4 regions of the Propionibacterium acidifaciens genome follow, and region 1 is predicted to be linked to each of the others. Evidence: riboswitches for the same ligand, from Rfam matches in the RefSeq annotation. Region 1 holds a riboswitch; each other region holds the start of a gene.

Region 1 (4,871 bases):
CCTGCGACAGCTCGATCTTGGCCTTCTCGGCGGCCTCCTGGAGGCGCTGCTTGGCCATCTTGTCGTTGCCGAGGTCGACGCCGTTCTTGTTCTTGAACTGGCCGATGAGCCAGTCGACGATGCGCTGGTCCCAGTCGTCGCCGCCCAGGCGGGCGTCGCCCTTGGTGGCCTTCACCTCGAAGACGCCGTCGGAGATGTCCAGCAGCGAGACGTCGAAGGTGCCGCCGCCGAGATCGAAGACGAGGACGGTCTGCTCCTGGTCGGCCTTGTCGAGGCCGTAGGCCAGGGCCGCCGCGGTCGGCTCGTTGATGATGCGGTCGACGGTGAGGCCCGCGATCTCGCCGGCCTCCTTGGTGGCCTGCCGCTCGGCGTCGCCGAAGTAGGCCGGAACGGTGATGACGGCGTTCGTGACGTCCTCGCCCAGGTAGGCCTCGGCGTCGCGCTTCAGCTTCTGGAGCACGTAGGCGCTCACCTGCTGGGGACGGTAGGTCTTGCCGTCGACCTCGGCCGTCCAGCTGGTGCCCATGTGGCGCTTGACCGAGCGGATCGTACGCTCGGGGTTGGTGACGGCCTGTCGCTTGGCGACGTCGCCGACGAGGACCTCGCCGTTCTTGGCGAAGGCGACGACCGACGGGGTGGTGCGGGCGCCCTCGGCGTTCTGGATGACGGTCGGCTCGCCGCCCTCGAGAACGGCGATGACCGAGTTGGTGGTGCCGAGGTCGATACCTACTGCACGAGCCATTGTTGTTCCTCCACTAGTGGGACGGCCTGCGCCGTCCTCCTCCTTGCGGGCCCCGCCTCCCGGCGGCGCCCCGATGACTGTTGAATTGTCCGGGCCGGCTGCGCAGGGTGCTGTCCGCATCCGGCCCGCAAGCCTCGTCCGCTCTCGCGGTGCGCCCTTCCGAGCGGCACCTCATTGAGTGTAGCGCACTCAACTCATCTCATTGAGTCCACCTGGCTCAACCGTTTCCGGGCCCCGGTTATTCCGGAGCGCGGAGCCGATGGGGCCCCCGTCGTCGGCTCCCCCGGCCTGTCGGGCCCGGGGATCGATGGGGCTCCCCGGCCGGGCCCGGGCGTGCCCCGGCGGAGAGGAACCATCCCCCTCCCCACAGGGCCTCCCGTCGCCACGGGCCCTCACCAGAGCCAGTCGGGCCCGTCGGAGTGGGAGCCGGGACGGTGCAGCACGGCGTGGTCGAGGCGGACGCGGATGTCGGGCCCGTCGACACGGCCCCAGCCATCGACGACGAGACTGTGCCCGTGGTGCACGAGCGGCGGCCAGACGAGGGTGACGAGCGGCTCGGCGGCGACCCGGCGCAGACCGGCCGGGTGCGGCGACTCGACGACGATCTCGACGCCGGCCGGCGTCGTCTCGGCGTGTGCGTCGACGGTGAGCACGCGCGACCAGGAGCCGGACCGCGGCGTCACCATGACGGCCGCGCCGAAGCGGGCGAGCACGCCGGCCAGGGCCTCGCCCGGGACGGGAATGGTCATCGTCGACTCCTTCGGCGGGTCCGACCCGGGACGGCGCCCGGGGTCGTCCGAGCCGGGCCCGGGTCCGCGGCACGTGCGCGCAGCACCGGCACGCGGCGCTCCTGCCACGGACGGCCCCGCAGCCGGGCCCCGCGAACAGGCCCCGTCCCGAACATGCCTCCCAGCGTAGCCGGGGCCCGTCGTCGAGGGCCCGTGGACAGGCCCGTCCGGCTCCGATCGGGCCGGGATGCCGGGTCCGCGAATGCGTGGCACGATGTCGAGCGCGGATGCGCCACGGCCCCGGAGCCGCGGCCCGAACGGGAGGTGCGCCATGGCGGACCCATGGGAGCTGTACGGACGACTCATCGGCGGGGTGCCCGAGGGCATCACCGTGACGAGGGCGCTGGTGAACCGCTGGACGGTCGTCGGCACCGACGCGGGGACGATGGGCGTGGCGATGACCTACCGGGGCGGGCCGACCGGGCCCGAGCCGGCGGTCGTCGGGGCCGGGCTGCACGAGGTGGCCGCGCTCGCGACGAGCTGGGACCTGCGCCTGGCGAGCCTCGGGGTCGCCGCGCTCAACGCCTGGTACGCCCGGCCCGAGCGGCTGACCGGTCGTCCGGGACTGGCCTGGGACGAACGCGCCGAGGCCGGCGCCCGACTCGTGCCGGTGCTGGTCGGAAGCCGCAGCGCGGTCATCGGGCACTTCTCCTTCGTCGAGCAGCTGGGCGGGCGGACCGTCGTCCTGGAGCGGCGCCCCCGCGGCGACGACCTGCCCGATTCCGCCTGCGAGTACGAGCTGCCCGGCCGCGAGGTCGTCGCGATCACCGGCTCGGCGCTGACCAACAAGACCCTTCCGCGCCTGCTCGAGCTCTGCGCCGGGGCGCGGGTGCACCTGGTGGGGCCGAGCGCTCCCCCGGCGCCCGAGGCCTACCCCGCCTGTGTCCGCGAGATCGACGGGGCGGTCGTCGTCGACCCCGACCGATGCTTCCGGGACGCCGGGATGGGCGCGCGCCGTCTCACCGGTTCGCCGGCGCTGCGGCGGTTCGCCCTGCCCCTGCTCGCCGAGCGCTGACGCCGCGCCCGCCCCGAACGGACTCAGCGGACTCACCGTGCGAAGAATGCGCGATGACAGTCGATCTGCGCGCAGTGAACGTCTCCGCACGACGAGACAGGACGCAGGGACGACGCCAGCGCCCGACCGATGCCGTCACCGCCCGGGCGGGAGAGGCCCCGGGCCCCGCCCCGAGACGTGCACGCTCGCGCACGTGCGCCGCCCCGGGCGGAGGAGGAGCCGAGGAGCGCTGCGAGCCCGTCCGGATCGGGTCGTCGCGCCCGCCGGAGCCAGCTCGCCCGGGCCCTCGTCCTGAGACGATCCGGGTGGTTCACTCGATGCCATGAGCGCGTACCCGCAGATCACCGGCGTCCACCACATCGGCATCACCGTCACCGACCTCGACACGAGCGTGACCTGGTACACGCGGGTGCTGGGCGCCCGGGAGCTGCGACGCCTCGACATCGGCCCCATGACGAAGGCGCTGGTGCAGCTCGGCCCGGTGACGCTCGGCCTCGTCAGCCACGGCAGGACCGCGGCACCCGGCCCCTTCGACGAGCACCGCGCCGGCCTGGACCATCTGAGCCTCGCGGTGCCCGACACGGCCGTGCTGCGCGCCTGGGAGGCCCGGCTCGGGAGTGCGGGCGTGGAGAACAGCGGCATCGTCCGCGGAGCCACCGGCGCGCTCATCGCCTTCCGCGACCCGGACAACATCGCGCTGGAGTTCTACACGCTGTCCTGACGGCCCCGACCGAAGCGGTCCGAGCGGACTCTGCGAGCGGACTCGCTGTGCGGAGCATGCGCAATGACGATGAGGGTCGAAAAGGGAGAGTCCTCCGAGCGTCCTCGTTCTCCGCGCGGCGGAGCGCCCGTGGGCCCTGCGAACGGGTCATCCGGCATCCGGGCGACCGCCCGGCGTCCCGAAGGCGGGCGGGACCCGGTGCAGCGCTCCTTCCTCGTTCTCCGCGCGGCGGAGCGCCCGGCCCGGGCGGGACGGGACGACGGTGAGAAGGGCACTGACGGGAGCGGGCGCCCCCGAACCCGCGACCGGCCCCACCAGTCCGTTCCCTAGTCAGTCGTTCCATGCCGTCATGCGCAATCACGAAAGCAGATCAGAGGCGCGGGGACTTCCCGGGAGTCGCCTGGGGGCTCGGACCCCGCGGGTGCAATAATCCCGAGTGCACAAGCCCCTGACAGCGACGGGAAGCCGGTGGGAGTCCGGCACGGTCGCGCCACTGTGAGCATCGACGAGATGCGAGCCAGAGAACGTCCTGCTCGGGGCCCTTTCCGCGACGGGACGCACGATCCCGAGAAAGGAATGACTTCATGCACATCGCTGAAGGCGTTCTCCCCCCAGCCCAATGCGCCATCTGGTACGCGGCGGCCGCTCCGTTCGTGATCCACGGGGCGGTGAAGGTCGTCAAGGAGGTCAGGGAGCACCCCGAGAACAAGCTCCTGCTCGCCACCGCCGGCGCCTGCACCTTCCTGCTCAGCTCCATCAAGCTGCCGAGCGTCACCGGCTCGAGCTCGCACCCCACCGGCACCGGCGTCGGGGCGATCCTGTTCAAACCGCCGGTCATGGCGTTCATGGGCGTCATCGTGCTCGTCTTCCAGGCCCTGCTGCTCGCCCACGGCGGCATCACGACCCTCGGCGCCAACACCTTCTCCATGGCCATCGCGGGCCCGTGGATCGGCTACTGGGTCTACCTGCTCACGAAGAGGCTGCACGGGCCGAACGCCCTGGCGATCTTCCTGTGCATGGCGATCAGCGACCTCGCCACCTACTGCGTGACGAGCTTCCAGCTGGCCTTCGCCTTCCCCGACGCCTCCAGCGGCGTCGTCGGCGCGGCCCTCAAGTTCCTCGGCATCTTCGCCGTCTCGCAAGTCCCGCTGTCCATCATGGAGGGCTTCCTCGGCATCCTCCTGTTCCGCTTCCTGGTGAGGGTCGCCGCCCCGCAACTGGCCGGTCTCGGCTTCGACATCGGCGCAGGCCGGGCCGGCGCCGCGGCCGTCGCGAAGGAGGACTCCCATGTCTGAGACCACCACGAGCAGGACCGGCGCGGCCGGGACCGCGGACACCGGATCCAGCGCCCTGACCAGCTCGAAGAAGTGGGTGACCTGGGCGCTGCTCGGCGCCGTCGTCCTCATCTTCCTCATCTCGCTCGTCGTGGGCAACAAGATGGCCTCCGACCCGGACGAGGCCTTCGGCGGCACGGACGACGCGGCCACCGAGGCGGCCGAGCAGGCCGGCGCCGAGCCCTGGTTCAAGCCGCTGTTCGAACCGGCCGGTGAGGTCGAGTCGGGCCTGTTCGCCATCCAGGCGGCCATCGGCTCGGGCATCATCTTC
Region 2 (4,871 bases), 1.0 Mb from region 1:
GCGGAGGAGGCGACCGCCCCGTCCGGTCCGTGTGCCGGTGGGTGGAGGTATCCGGGTCCGGCTGCTGCGCCCGGCGGAGCCGTCCCGGGTCCTCGACGGCCCGGCGGGGGAGGACCCGGCGGCCGTCATCGTCGGGTTCTTCGACGAGTCTCTGAACGGGCCTGCGGTTGCCGCCGGGTCCGCGCGGGGCCGGCCCGGAGCGGCGTCGAGGCCTCTCGCTCGGCGTGGTCCGCGGGATCGTGGTGGCGGCGGGTCCGGTTGCCCGTCGGCCTCGGGGACGGGCCGGGACGGATCGTGCCGGCGCCGGATCTTCCGGGCCGGCCGGGCCGGCTGGCCGGGGCGTCGTCGCCGCCGCGCCCGGGATGAGGCGGGTGGGCGGCGTCGCGCATGGTCCGGCCCGGCGGGGATTCGCCTACCTGGCGGTCGTCGTGGATTGCTCCCCGGGGGAGGGGTCGTCGGGGGCGCGATCGCCGGTCGCATGCGCGTCGGGCTCGTCGCCGGGGCCTCGGCCGTGGCCGTGCCGGGCCTGTCCGCCGATCCGTGGTGTTCAGGGTCCTCCGCTCGGGTCGGGGGCTCGATGCGCGTCGGCCGGATGCACGGGATTCATGGCCGGCCGCGGGGTCCTCCCGTCCGTCGGGCGGGCCGGTGGCTGCTGTGGCACTGCCGCCGCCGAATCGTTCACCGCGGTCTCGGGGAAGGAACTCGTGAACCGTGGGGTCCACTCGGCCCGGGACCATGCGATCCGGGACGTGACAGCCCGGACCGGGTCACGATGCGATCACGAGCGTCTCCACTCGGCGATCGACCACCGGACCCCCGACCAAGTCGACACAGAATGGAGACAACAGCACAAGGCAGCAGCCCGAGACCAACCATCAACCACTGCCTGAAAAACCTACATCACTCCAATGGCTGTGTGAGAATTTCCATCATCCAAGGACCTCGGTCCCTGTCACCATCCGGCCCAGCTCCCCAATTTTACACCCTCATCTGAGAAGAGCCGTGAATGCTTTGGAGGGGTCCGCCGCGCTGCGTGCGGCGGACCCCTCCTGCACGTCCGACTCGGGAGCCGAACGCCTCGCCGCTCCTCGGGGTCGGATTCTGCAGGGCCTACTCGATCGAGCCGATCGCTCCCGGGGGAGGGAGGCTGGACAGGTCACCGTCCGCGACGGCGGCGTACCCGGCGCCCCGTCGACGAGCTGTCCGGCGGTCAGCGCCAACGCGTCTGGGTGGCCATGGCACTCGCCCAGGAGACGCCTCTGCTGCTCCTCGACGAGCCCACCACCCAATCTCGACATCGCCCACCAGATCGACCTGCTCGAACTCTTCGCGGAGCTCAACCGGCAGGGCCGGACGATGGTGGCCGTGCTTCACGACCTCTCAACCAGGCCGCCCGCTACGCGGCGACGAGGGGCGGCGCCGTCGTCGCCCAGGGGACCCCGGCCGAGGTCGTCACCGCGCGGATCGTCGAGGAGGTCTTCGGCGTGGCGGTGCTCGTCGTCGACGACCCGGTGACCGGTACCCCGATGCATCGTGCCCTGTGGGCGGGGCCGGGGCGGCGGCCCCGGGGCCGAGGTTCGTCGGGCCCCCGGCGACCGGATGCCCGACGACTCCCCGGAGGCCCGGCGGGGTCGGGTCCGGCAGTGAGAAGGTGAGGCCCTGGGTGTGTCGCGCTCTCCGCGCGAGCGCCCCTGATACATTCCGTGGTGCTGGTCGACCCGCCTCGACACTAGATGTTGTGGTGGGGAGTGAAAAGGGAAGCCGGTGCGAATCCGGGACTGCCCCGCAGCGGTGAGAAGGAACGACATCGGCATGAGCACTGGGCCCCGGCCTGGGAAGCGCCGACCAGGAAGCCCCCTCGGGGAAGCGCCTTCGAGTCCGAAGACCTGCCAGCACCGGGCCGCGGCCCGGCACTCGACACCGCCTCGCGGGCGGCCGGGGGGAGGGTCCTCCCGTCCGCCGCGCGGCACGGGCCACGAGGAGGGGCCCCGTCGATGACGACATCCGTGCATTCCGGTGGCTCGATCACACGCCGCCCGCCCCGCCCCGCCCAGGGCGGCTCGGCCCTCATGGAGTCCCTGCGCGGCATCGCCGCCGCGGACACCGCGGCCAACGACGCCCTGAGGGAGAACGCCAACGTCGACGGCCAGTCCTCGATGGGCGCCATGCTCCGCTACGGCACCGAGAGCGCCAAGCACCTCAACCTCTCCGAGATCATCGCCCCCGAGTACGCGGCCGCCCACCGGCTCGGGGACATCCACATCCACGACCTCGACTTCTACACGCTCACGACGACCTGCTGCCAGATCAGCCTCACCGATCTGTTCCGCGGGGGCTTCTCGACCGGTCACGGCCACCTGCGCGAACCGCAGTCGATCGGTTCCTACGCGGCGCTCGCCTGCATCGCGATCCAGTCGAACCAGAACGACCAGCACGGCGGGCAGGCGATCCCCAACTTCGACGTCGACATGGCCCCCGGGGTCCGCAGGACCCTCGAGAGCCGGTTCCTGGAGAATGCGGACACGGCCGCCCGGCTCCTGGGCGTCGAACCCGTCGCGGTCTACCCGCCGCACGTCGTCCTCGAGCCCTCCGCGGCCCAGCTGCGCGACGAGCGCGCCTATCTGCGCGGCCTGCTCGGCGAGCGCGCCGACCTGGAGGCCCTGCACGCCCGGATCCGCGAGCGCTCCGTGCGCGAGACCGAACGACTCACCTACCAGGCGATGGAGGCCTTCATCGCCAACCTCAACACGATGAACTCTCGCGCCGGGGCGCAGACGCCGTTCTCCTCGATCAATTACGGCACGGACGTCTCGCCCGAGGCGAGGATGGTCGTGCGGCAGCTGCTCCTGGCGACCGAGGCGGGGCTGGGCAACGGCGAGACCGCGATCTTCCCCATCCAGATCTTCCGCGTCCAGAAGGGCGTCAACCTCGACCCCGGCGACCCCAACCACGACCTGCTGCAGCTGGCCTGCCGGGTCACTGCCGGGCGCCTCTTCCCGAACTTCTCGTTCCAGGACGCCCCCTTCAACAGGGTTCATCACGTCCCCGGCCGCCCCGAGACCGAGATCGCGTACATGGGCTGCCGCACGAGGGTCATGGCCAATGTCCACGACCCCGACCGGGCCGTCACCCACGGACGGGGGAACCTCTCCTTCACGACGATCAACCTGCCGCGCCTGGCGATCGAGGCCGACGGCGACGTCGACTGCTTCCTGTGCACGCTCGACGAGCGCATCCAGCTCGTCATCGGCCAGCTCATGGAGCGCTTCACGATCCAGGCCGGCAAGCGGGTGCGCAACTTCCCGTTCCTCATGGGGCAGGGGGTGTGGATCGACTCGGAGCGGCTCGGCGGCCAGGACCGGGTGCGCGAGGTCCTCAAGCACGGCACGCTGTCGGTCGGCTTCATCGGGCTCGCCGAGGCGGTGCACGCCCTCATCGGCGAGCATCACGGTCAGTCCCAGCGGGCGTGGGACCTCGCCTACTCCATCGTCGTGCGCATGCGCTGGCGGATGAACCAGGCCGCCGAGCGGACCGGTCTCAACTTCTCGCTCCTGGCCACCCCGGCCGAGGGCCTCGCCGGGCGCTTCGTGCGGATGGACCAGCGCCTCCACGGCATCATCCCGGGGGTCACCGACAAGGAGTACTACACGAACTCCTTCCACATCCCCGTCGGCTTCGACATCGGCCTCGCCGACAAGATCGCCAAGGAGGCGCCCTTCCACGCCCTGACGAACGCCGGGCACATCACCTACGTCGAGATCGACGGCGACCCCTCGAAGAACGTCGGGGCGATCGAGCAGATCGTCCGCTTCATGGCCGGGTCGGGCATCGGCTACGGCGCGATCAACCACCCCGTCGACCACGACCCGGTGTGCGGGTACACCGGTGTCATCGACGACCGGTGCCCCGGCTGCGGGCGGGCCGAGAGGAGGCGCCCTTTCGACCGGATCCGCCGCATCACCGGCTACCTCGTCGGCACGCTCGAGCGCTTCAACGACGCCAAGCGCGCCGAGGTCCGCGACCGGGTGACGCACGCGCTGTGAGACTGGCCGGGTTCACGACGAGCTCGATCGTCGACGGCCCGGGCGTCCGGGTCACCGTCTTCTGCCAGGGCTGCCCGCTGCGGTGCCCCGGGTGCCACAACCCGTCGACGCACGCCGTGGACGGCGGCCGCGAGGTCGGGGTCGGCGAGCTCGTCGACGTCATCGAGCACGAGCGCCTCGCCTCGGGGCTGACCCTGTCGGGCGGCGAGCCGACGGTCCAGGCTGCTGACTGCGCGGTCCTCGCGCGCGCCGCCAGGGGCCGCGGCTGGTCGGTGTGGTGCTACTCGGGGTACACCTGGCAGGTGCTCGTGCGGAGAGCCGCCCGCGACCCGGGGCTCGCCGAGCTCCTCCTCCTCGTGGACGTCATGGTCGCCGGGCCGTACGTCCGGGCCAGGAGGACCCTGTCCCTGCCCTGGCGGGGCAGCGCCAACCAGGTCCTCGTCGACGTCCCGGCCAGTCTCGGGTCCGGCGAGGAGCGCCGCCTGGACGTCTGAGCCGGCCGGCTCAGGGCCCGCCGAGCACTTCGCGCTCGACGACGGCGCCGACCGCCCCCTCGGTGTTGGCGCCCGCGACGGGGTAGCGCCCGTCGAGCAGGCTCGGGTGCGCGTTCGACATGACGTAGGGGTACCCGACCATGTCGAGCATGTCCGCGTCGTTCGGCATGTCGCCGAAGGCCATCGCCTCGGACGGGTCGACGCCCATCCGCTCCAGCACGTCCGCGAGCATCGCGGCCTTCGTGACGCCCGGGGCGCTGCACTCGACGAGCCCTTGGGCGCGCAGCGTCGAGAAGGTCACGTTGATGCGGCCCCCGGCGGCCCGGCGCGCGGC
Region 3 (4,871 bases), 1.1 Mb from region 1:
CCGTCTACACCGCCGGACGGCGGACGAAGGACGAGGACCGTCCCCTCGACGGCACGCCCGTCATCGACGTCGACCGAGGAGGGGACATCACCTGGCACGGGCCGGGGCAACTCGTCGGGTACCCCATCGTCTTCCTCCAGCGGGGGGTGGGGGTCGTCGACCACGTGCGCCGCCTCGAGGAGGCCGTCATCCGGCTGCTGGCCGACTACGGTCTCGCGACCGGGCGGGTGCCGGGCCGGACCGGCGTGTGGCTCCCCTCCGACGGCCTGCGCCCCGAGCGCAAGATCTGCGCCATCGGCGTGCGCTGCGCCCACCGGACGACCATGCACGGTTTCGCGCTGAACGTCGCGCCGGACCTCGAGCGCTTCGACACCATCGTCCCCTGCGGGATCACCGACGCCGATGTCACCTCGATCCGTCGCGAGCTCGGGAGCGCCCCGAGCCTGGAGCGGGTCGCCGACGACCTCGAACCCCGGCTGCGCGAGCTGCTGGCCATGCGCCCCTACCGGATGAGCCCCGACATCCCCAGGAACGCCCACCCGCGCTTCTGCCGTCCGAGGGCCGACCGGCCGTCCCCCCGCACCCCGGAGGGGGCGCGCTCATGACCGGCGCGACGACTCCCGCGGGCGCGTCCGCGGCGAGGACCCCGGAGGGGAGGGGGCCCGGCGGACGCAGGATGCTGCGCATCGAGGCGAGGAACGCCCGGACCCCCGTCGAGCGGGACCGTCCCGAGTGGCTCAGGACGCGCCTGAGCGCCGGCCCGGACTACCAGGACGTGCGCCGTCGCATGGTGGACGGCGATCTGCACACCGTGTGTCGGGAGGCGGGCTGCCCGAACATCCACGAGTGCTGGGAGGACCGCGAGGCCACCTTCCTCATCGGCGGCGACAGGTGCACCCGTCGCTGCGACTTCTGCCAGATCACCTCGGCCCGGCCCCGGGGGTACGACACCGCCGAGCCCCTCCGCGTGGCCCGATCGGTCGAGCGGCTCGGGCTGCGCTACGCCACCGTCACGAGCGTCTGCCGCGACGACCTGCCCGACGAGGGCGCCTGGCTGTGCGCCGAGACGATCCGCCGCATCCACGAGCTCAACCCCGGCGTCGGCGTCGAGATGCTGGCCCAGGACTTCTCGGCCGACCCCGCGAAGCTGACGGTGGTCTTCGACGCCCGCCCGGAGGTCTTCGGCCACAACGTCGAGACCGTCCCGCGCCTGTTCGGGCGGATCCGCCCCGGTTTCAGCTACGAGGGCTCCCTGTCGGTCCTCGAGCAGGCCCACGAGGCCGGTCTCATCACGAAGTCGAACCTCATCCTCGGCATGGGGGAGACCGACGAGGAGGTCGTGGAGGCGCTGTGCGACATCCGCGACACCGGCGCCGAGCTCATCACGATCACCCAGTACCTGCGCCCCGGCCCGACGCTGCGCCCCGTCGACCGCTGGGTCCGGCCGGAGGAGTTCGTCCGTCTCGGACGGCTGGCCGAGCGGATCGGCTTCGCCGGCGTCATGAGCGGGCCCCTGGTGCGCTCCAGCTACCGCGCCGGGACGCTGTACCGCCGCGCGATCGAGCGGCGCGCGGACGGGGACGGCCGGGCCGACCGCGCCGAGCTCCTCACCGGTCGCTGATCCGTCCGGGCCCTGCCGCGGGGGCCGCCCGACTTGGCTCGTGCGCGCCCGGAGAGTACAGTCTGTCGGGCCGAAGACCGCTGGTGGTTCTCCACAATGCCATCCCCTCGTGGGGCGGCGCCCGCGCAGGTGCTGATCCGACGCCCATGTGTCATGCCCCAGTGCCCGCGCACCGGGGCTTTCCCATGCCCGGGGCCGCCGGAGTCCTCGGCCGGAACAAGAAGTGGGAAGGAGACCCAATGGCGAGGCCTGAGAAGGCGGCCACGGTCGAGCGACTCTCCGCGCAGTTCGCCGAGAGCAACGCCGCCGTGCTGACCGAGTATCGCGGACTCAGCGTCAAGGACCTGAAGACTCTGCGCAGGTCCCTCGGCGGCGACGCCGCCTACGCCGTTGCGAAGAACACCCTGACCAAGCTCGCTGCCGCCAGGGCCGGCGTCGAGGGACTCGACGACCAGCTCTCCGGCCCGACGGCCATCGCCTTCATCACGGGCGACGTCGTCAACGTGGCGAGGGGTCTGCGCGACTTCGCAAAGGACAACCCGCTTCTGGTCATCAAGGGCGGCGTCATGGACGGCAAGATCCTCGACGCCGACACGGTCAGGAAGCTCGCCGATCTCGAATCGCGCGAGGTGCTGCTCGCCAAGCTGGCCGGCGGCATGAAGGCTTCCATGAGCAGGGCGGCCGCCCTGCTCGCCGCCCCGCTCACGCAGGCCGCCCGCGCCATGGGCGCCCTCCAGGAGAAGGCGGCCCAGGACCCCTCCGTCATCGGCGGGCCCGGAACCCCCGCCACCGACCAGGAGCGCACCACCGCCGATGATTCGGCACCCGAAGCAGCGGATGCTGCCGAGGCCACCACAGACGCGGCTGACGCTGCATCGAACGAGTAAGGAAGGACGCCCAGCATGGCGAAGCTCAGCACCGAGGAGCTCCTTGACCAGTTCAAGGACATGACCCTCATCGAACTGTCCGATTTCGTGAAGGCCTTCGAGGAGGCCTTCGACGTCGAGGCCGCCGCCCCCGTGGCCGTCGCGGCGGCCCCGGCCGCCGGCGTCGCCGCCGCTGACGGCGAGGCCGCCGCCGACGAGGGCGATGCCGAGGTGGACGTCGTCCTCGAGGCCGCCGGCGACAAGAAGATCCAGGTCATCAAGGAGGTCCGTACTCTCACGAGCCTCGGCCTCAAGGATGCCAAGGATCTCGTCGAGGCCGCCCCGAAGGTCCTCCTCGAGAAGGTTGCCAAGGAGACCGCCGAGCAGGCCAAGGAGAAGCTCGAGGCCGTCGGCGCCACCGTCTCCTTCAAGTGAGACGCTCCGGAGCGAGGCGCACGGCTCGGCCCGTCGGCTGAGGAACGGCGCCGCAACGGGCACCACCCCGCGGGGTGGTGCCCGTTCGTCGTCCCGGTGCGCTCCTTCCGCCCGGGGCCTGAACGGCTCCCGGACGGGGCGAACCGGTACGGTGGAGGCGTCCCGGGGGGGGGAGTCGGGCGCAACGGGGGAGGATCGACCTTTTGAACGCAGCACGGGGCGGGCCGGCGCGGAGTGGGCGCAGCCGCGGTGAGATCATCCGGTGGTCGACCATCGGGCTGGCGCTCGCGCTCGTCGTCGTGCTCTTCGCGCTCGGCGCCGGGCCCTCGCGGGACGAGCGGGCCACCGCCGGTTCGGAGTCGGCCCGGGCGATCTCCACGACGCCCGCCACGGCCGGCTCGCCGGCCGGTTCCTCGCTGTCGACCGACACCCAGGCCTACGGCGAGCTGTCGGGTCACGCCGATGCCGGCTGGGCGAGCATCCAGCCGGTGCAGGGCCAGTGGGCGGCCCTGGTGGGCAGCCATGTCGTGCTGTCGCCGAACCAGCCCGCCTCGCGTCCCAGCGGCAAGGCCACCGTCGACTCCGCGCCGATCGTCCTCGCGGAGTACGAGGCGCTCGTCGACCGCTTCGCCTTCGACGGCACCCAGGTGCTGCTCGTGCGCCGTTCGGCCTACGGTCCGGCGGTCACCGACGACCAGTTCATCTTCGTCACCCTCGTCTCCAAGGGCTTCGGCTCCGGCGGGGACGTCCAGGGCTGGTGCGACGAGCACTACGCGAACCTCGGCGCCGGCGCCGACCGTGATGCGGCGTGCACGCCGGTCCAGTTGCAGAGGCGCTGAGGCGCTGAGGGGCGCCCGACGGGTGGTGCCGGGCGGTGGTCGTGGCCAATGTGGCGTCCGCTGGTTCGGTTCGTCGTCGCCGGTGCGCGTCGGCGGATCGTCGTAAGAGGGAATCCGGTGCGAGTCCGGAGCTGTCCCGCAGCGGTCAATGGGAACGAGGTCGAGGGCCAGCAGGTCGGCAACGCGGCGGCGGGCGACCCGGCCCTGCGCAGGGCCATGGTGACGGGCGTGAACCGTCAGCAGATGATCGACGACAGCCTCATGGGCCACGGCACCGTCGCCCTCGACATCTTCGACTCGTTCGACTGGGGCATCAAGGCCGACACCGCCTCGCTCGTGGACGGCGACGCGGCCGGCGCCCAGAGGATCCTCGAGGACGCGGGCTGGCGGGCCGGCTCGGACGGCATCCGCGCCGAGGACGACCAGCGGGCCTCCTTCCAGCTGCTCTACCCGCCGAACGACTCGGGGCGCCAAGCCATCGCCGAGGCCTTCTCGGCGCAGATGGCCCCGCTGGGCATCGAGGTCGAACCGACGTCCGGCGACTTCACCTGGCAGGTCGACCACAACCGCTCCAACGCGGTCGTCCTCGGCGGCGGCCGACTCAACCCCTACCACGAATACACCATGCTCCGCAGCTCGTCGGGCCACTCGCGCGGCTGGTCGAACATCTCCTGCTACGCCAATCCGACCGTCGACGGGCACCTCGACGAGGCGCTGGCCGCCTCCGACCAGGGGACCGCCCGCGAGCAGTGGCACGCGGCGCTGTGGGACGGCACGACCGGCGGCTCGATCCTCGGCGACGCCCCGTACGTGACGATCTGCTACATCGTGACGATCTGCTCCATCACGCACAACTACTTCGTGCGCGACGGCCTCGGCATCGGGACCCAGCGCGTGCACCCCCACGACCACTTCCTCCAGGTCATCCACAACCTCGGCTCGTGGGGCGTCTCGGCGTGAGCACGATCGCCTCCCGGACCGCCGCTCCCGCCCCCGGACGCCGCGCCGGTCTCGTCGGACCGGCGCGGCACGCGCTGGAGCAGGTCCTCAAGTGCGCCTCGCTGGTCCTCGCGGTGAGCGCCCTGACCCTCTTCCTCGCCGAGGCCTCGC
Region 4 (4,871 bases), 110 kb from region 1:
AGGCGGGCGGCGAGCTCGGCGCCGGGCCCGAGCGTGAGGCGGGCCTCGTGGACGACGATCACCCGGCGGGTGCGCTCGGCGCAGGCCCGGATGGTCGCCATGTCGAGCGGGGCGAGGGAGCGCAGGTCGACGACCTCCACGTCGCGTCCCTCCCCGGCGGCGGCCTGCGCGGCGTCCAGGCAGGTGCGCACCATCGGCCCGTAGGTCAGCAGCGCGGCGTCACGGCCGGGCCGCACGATCCTCGCCGAGCCCATCGGCAGATCGGGCCCGGACTCGTCCACCTCGCCCTTGGCGTAGTAGCGCGCCTTCGGCTCGAAGAGGATCACCGGGTCGGGGCACGCGATCGCCTGGCGCAGCAGCCAGTGGGCGTCCTGGGGGCAGGCGCAGGAGAGCACGTGCAGGCCGGGCGTGTGCATGAAGTAGGCCTCGGGCGACTCCGAGTGGTGCTCGGCCGCGCCGATGCCGCCGCCGAAGGGGATGCGGATGACGACCGGCAGGCCCTGCCGCCCGTGGGTGCGCGAGCGGTAGCGGGCCAGCTGGTTGACGACCTGGTCGAAACCGGGGAAGACGAAGCCGTCGAACTGGATCTCGGCGACCGGCCGGAAGCCGCGCAGCGCCAGGCCGATGGCCGTTCCGATGATGCCGGACTCGGCCAGCGGGGTGTCGATGACCCGCTGCTCGCCGAAGGCCTCGGAGAGCCCCTCGGTGACGCGGAAGACCCCGCCGAGGACGCCGACGTCCTCGCCGAGGACGAGCACTCCGGGGTCGGCGGCCATGGCCTCGTGCAGGGCCCTGTTGAGCGCCTTGACGACGGTGAGCCCGCTCATGCGCCGACCTCCTCGCCCGGGACGGTGGAGCCCGGGACGGTGGACAACCAGTCGAGGCACTCGGCCCGCTGCTCGGCCAGGTGGGCGCCCGGTTCGACGAGCAGATCGTCGAAGACCCGCTCGATGGGCGTGTCGACCAGCTCGCGGCAGGTGCGGCGCACCTCGGCGCCGAAGTCGTCGAGCTCCGCGTCGAGGGCCTCCAGCCAGGGCCGGTCGACGAGGCCGCGGGCGAGCAGGTGGGTCTGCAGCCGCTCGATCGGGTCGCGGCCGGCCCACTGCCGGGTGAGCTCGTCGCTGCGGTACCGGCCCGGGTCGTCGCTGGTGGTGTGCGCGCCCATCCGGTAGGTGAGCGCCTCGACGAGCACCGGGGAGCCGGCGCGCGCCCGTCCGAGGGCCCAGTCCATGACCGCGGCGCAGGCCAGCGGGTCGTTGCCGTCGACGCGGATCCCGGGGATGCCGAAACCGTGCGCCCGCTGGTAGAGCGGGATGGGGCTCTGGCGGGTGACCGGCTCGCTGATGGCCCAGCCGTTGTTGACGCAGCAGAACACCACCGGGGCGCGGCGGGCCGCGGCGAAGACGAGCGCCTCGTTGACGTCGCCCTGACTCGAGGCGCCGTCGCCGTAGACGGCGAGGGTAGCGGGCGCGGGACCGTCGCCGGCGCGCCCGAGAGCGACGCCCAGGGCGTACCCGACGGCGTGGAGCGGGTGGGAGCCGATGATGAGCGAGTAGGGCGCCATGCGCGTGGCCGCGCTGTCCCAGCGCGACAGGCCCGCCCCGCGCCACAGGGCGAGTATGTCGGCCGGGCTCACCCCCATCGCCAGGGCCAGGGACTGCTCACGGTAGGTGGCGAAGACCATGTCGGCCGGGTTCAGCGCGGCGGCGATCCCCGCCTGGTAGCCCTCCTGACCGACCAGCGGCGGCCACAGCCCGAGCTCCCCGTGGCGCTGCAGCGCGGCGCCCTCGACGTCGAACCGGCGGCCCCGGCGCATTCCGCGGAGCATCTCGACCAGGCTCCCGTCACCGCCCCGCCAGCGGAAGCGGGGGTCCTCGACGAGCTCCCCCTCGGGCGTGAGCAACCGCACCGGCTGCGTCGGATCCTCGATGTCCACCATCGTTCCTCTCACCGCACCACAACTTACGATCAAGTAACCTACTACCTGGTAACAAGGGGGGAGGGCGAGAGTCCCGGAATCCGGAACATCCCCTCCGCCTCGCCGGCCCGACCCCCAGGGGTCTACTCTGTGTGTCGAGTCGATCGCGCCCACTGATGTGGGCGCCAGGGAACTCCGGTGGAAATCCGGGACTGGCGCGCAGCGGTGAAGGTGACGGGGCCGGCACGAGACCCACTGGGGAGACCCGGGAAGGGGCCGGTCCCGGGTGATCCGAGTCCGAAGACCTGTCGGCTCGCCCGTCCGCTCGGCGTCTCGCGCTCACAGACGCCCCAGATGAAGGTCGAAGGTCCCGTGCCCCTCAGCGTCCCCCGCCGGTACCGGTCGCGCCGTGATGGCGGCGCCCTCGCCCACGCGCGGGGCGCCGCATGAGGACGAGGGGATCCGCCGCACCGGCCCGGCGCGGCGCCCGCGTCGCCCTGACGCCGGTCATCATCGGGCTCGTCGTCGCCATCGCGGTGAGCATCGTGCTGTCGCTGGCGTTCGGCTCCGAGCGCATCCCGCTGGCGGACGTCTGGGCGGTCGTGCGCGGGCAGCTGTCCGGCGACCCCGTCTCCTCCCCGTTCGCGACGATCATCTGGCAGTTGCGCATGCCGCGCGCCCTGCTGGCGGTGCTCGTCGGCGCCGGCCTGTCGATCGGCGGCGCGGGCATGCAGACCCTCGTGCGCAACCCGCTCGCCGAGCCCTATCTGCTGGGCATCTCCTCGGGCGCCTCGGTGGGCGCCACGGCGGTGCTCGTCTTCGGGGTGCTGGCCCGGTTCGGCGTCTACTCGCTGTCGGCCGGCGCCCTGCTCGGGGCGCTCGGCGCGGCGGGCGCGGTGTTCGGCGTCTCGCAGGCCCAGGGCGGCCTCACGCCGCTGCGCATGGTGCTGTCGGGCGTCGTGCTGTCCTCGGCGTTCTCGGCGGTCGCCTCGTTCATGGTCTTCCTCTCCGACGACAACCACGCGGCGACCTCGGTGATGTTCTGGATGCTCGGCTCGGTGGCCGGCGCCAGCTGGGAGAAGCTGCTGCTGCCGCTACTCGCGGTCGCCGTCGTCGGCACCGCGATGCTGGCCGTCAGCAGCTGGCTGGACGCCCTGGCCGCCGGCCCCGAGACGGCGGCGGCCCTCGGCGTGCGGGTCGGGGCGATGCGCGTCGGCCTGTTCATCGGGCTCGGCGTGCTCATCGGCTGCCTCGTGGCCGTCAGCGGCGGCATCGGCTTCGTCGGGCTCATCGTCCCGCATGCGGCGCGCATGACGGTCGGCTCGCTGCACCGCCGGATGCTGCCGATCGCCGCGCTGGTCGGTTCGCTGTTCCTCCTGTGGGTCGACGTCGTCTCGCGCGTCGTCGTGAGCCCCCAGGAGATCCCGATCGGCGTCGTCACCGGCGTGATCGGGGCACCCGTCTTCCTGGTCCTCATGGGGCGGCGCCGCTACGCGTTCGGGAGTCGTGACGCATGAGGGGCGGCACGAGGCGCACGCACCGCGGCATCGGGCCGATCCCCGAGATCCGCCTCGAGGACGTCGCCGCCCAGGTCGAGGGCCATGTCGTCGTGCGCGGCGTCAGCCTCACCGTGCCGCCCGGCACGAAGCTGGCGCTCGTCGGCACGAACGGCGCCGGCAAGTCGACGCTGCTGCGCGCCGCCGCCGGCATCGCCGAGCCCGCCGCCGGCCGGGTGCTGCTCGACGGACGCCCAGTGGGCGCCATGCGGCCCCGCGAACGGGCCCGCGTCATCTCGTTCGTCTCGCAGGAGGAGACCCCTCCGGACGACCTGCGCCTGGGCGAGATGGTCGCCCTGGGCCGCATCCCCTACCGGAGCCCGTGGTCGATGGACACGCACGGCGAGATGCACATCGTCCGCGAGTCGCTCGCCGCGCTCGGCCTGGGCGACCGGCTCGAGACGCCCTGCACGAACCTGTCCGGAGGCGAGCGCCGACGGGCCATGATCGCCCGCGGCCTGGCGCAGCGCTGCCCCGTCCTCATGCTCGACGAGCCCACGAACCACCTCGACATCGCCTGGCAGCTGCGCCTGCTCGACCTGCTCGGCTCCCAGCCGACGACGGTGATCGCCGCCATCCACGACATCGACACCGTGCTGCGCCACTTCGACCTCGTCGCCGTGCTCCACGACGGGCGCATGGAGGCCTCCGGCAGGCCCGCCGAGGTGCTCGATGCCGGGCTCATGGGCGAGGCCTTCGCCGTCGAGGCCATGCAGATCCCCCATCCGCACACCCATCAACCCCATCTGCTCATCAGCAGGGGAAAGGACACCCGATGAAGATCACCCGCATCGCACCGGTCGGGCTGCTCGCCATGGCCCTCGTCGCCACCGGCTGCGGCCCGAACGCGTCGTCCGGCTCGGCGGGCTCGTCGGCCGCCGGCACCGTGCAGCTCACCAACTGCGGCGAGACGAAGGAGTACCCGAGCCCGACGACGAAGCTGTTCGTCAACGACGGCAACATCATCTCGATCGCGCTGGCCGCCGGCGCCGCCGGCGACATCACGGCCGTGTCGAGCATGCAGCGCGACCGCGACGTGCTGGCCCTCAAGTACGGCGACGAGACCGTCGACGGCCTCAACCAGGTGGCCGACAAGTACCCGACGATGGAGAACATCGTCGCCGCGCAGCCGCAGGTCGTGTTCGCCGGCTGGGGCTACGGCTTCTCCGAGGAGAAGAACCTCACCCCCGACGGGCTGAGCGAGCAGGGCATCGACACCTACCTGCTCTCGGAGACCTGCCGTCAGGCCGACGGCAACCGCGGCACGATGGCCCCGTGGGACGCCCTCACCACCGACATCTCGAACATCGGCGCGATGACCGGCCACCAGGACGCCGCCGAGTCGGCCGTGGACGACATCACGACGCGCCGCCAGGGGCTCGAATCGGCGCCGCGGG

Evidence for each region. A riboswitch is a leader RNA that binds a small molecule or an ion and turns the genes downstream of it on or off. The one in region 1 is predicted to bind cobalamin.
Region 2: another riboswitch for cobalamin. It lies ahead of EGX94_RS00875 (anaerobic ribonucleoside triphosphate reductase); the one in region 1 lies ahead of EGX94_RS05140 (energy-coupling factor ABC transporter permease).
Region 3: another riboswitch for cobalamin. It lies ahead of EGX94_RS09620 (ABC transporter substrate-binding protein); the one in region 1 lies ahead of EGX94_RS05140 (energy-coupling factor ABC transporter permease).
Region 4: another riboswitch for cobalamin. It lies ahead of EGX94_RS05595 (FecCD family ABC transporter permease); the one in region 1 lies ahead of EGX94_RS05140 (energy-coupling factor ABC transporter permease).

Annotation. Positions count from the first base shown of each region.
Region 1 is NZ_CP033719.1:1,205,608-1,210,478, forward strand. Features, by position in the region: gene dnaK (molecular chaperone DnaK) at 1-742, opposite strand, end outside; gene EGX94_RS05125 (hypothetical protein) at 1,135-1,491, opposite strand; gene EGX94_RS05130 (Rossmann-like domain-containing protein) at 1,802-2,545, shown strand; gene EGX94_RS05135 (VOC family protein) at 2,868-3,266, shown strand; cobalamin riboswitch at 3,684-3,817, shown strand; gene EGX94_RS05140 (energy-coupling factor ABC transporter permease) at 3,851-4,561, shown strand; gene EGX94_RS05145 (energy-coupling factor ABC transporter substrate-binding protein) at 4,554-4,871, shown strand, end outside.
Region 2 is NZ_CP033719.1:205,722-210,592, reverse strand. Features, by position in the region: partial or broken gene EGX94_RS00880 (ABC transporter ATP-binding protein) at 1,185-1,647, shown strand; cobalamin riboswitch at 1,694-1,908, shown strand; partial or broken gene EGX94_RS00875 (anaerobic ribonucleoside triphosphate reductase) at 2,061-4,043, shown strand; gene EGX94_RS00870 (4Fe-4S single cluster domain-containing protein) at 4,040-4,537, shown strand; gene EGX94_RS00865 (HAD family hydrolase) at 4,548-4,871, opposite strand, start outside.
Region 3 is NZ_CP033719.1:2,267,648-2,272,518, forward strand. Features, by position in the region: gene lipB (lipoyl(octanoyl) transferase LipB) at 1-605, shown strand, start outside; gene EGX94_RS09600 (lipoyl synthase) at 677-1,621, shown strand; gene rplJ (50S ribosomal protein L10) at 1,861-2,508, shown strand; gene rplL (50S ribosomal protein L7/L12) at 2,524-2,922, shown strand; gene EGX94_RS09615 (hypothetical protein) at 3,126-3,761, shown strand; cobalamin riboswitch at 3,818-3,959, shown strand; partial or broken gene EGX94_RS09620 (ABC transporter substrate-binding protein) at 3,954-4,721, shown strand.
Region 4 is NZ_CP033719.1:1,312,547-1,317,417, forward strand. Features, by position in the region: gene EGX94_RS05585 (alpha-ketoacid dehydrogenase subunit beta) at 1-827, opposite strand, end outside; gene EGX94_RS05590 (thiamine pyrophosphate-dependent enzyme) at 824-1,939, opposite strand; cobalamin riboswitch at 2,063-2,245, shown strand; gene EGX94_RS05595 (FecCD family ABC transporter permease) at 2,416-3,435, shown strand; gene EGX94_RS05600 (ABC transporter ATP-binding protein) at 3,432-4,253, shown strand; gene EGX94_RS05605 (ABC transporter substrate-binding protein) at 4,250-4,871, shown strand, end outside.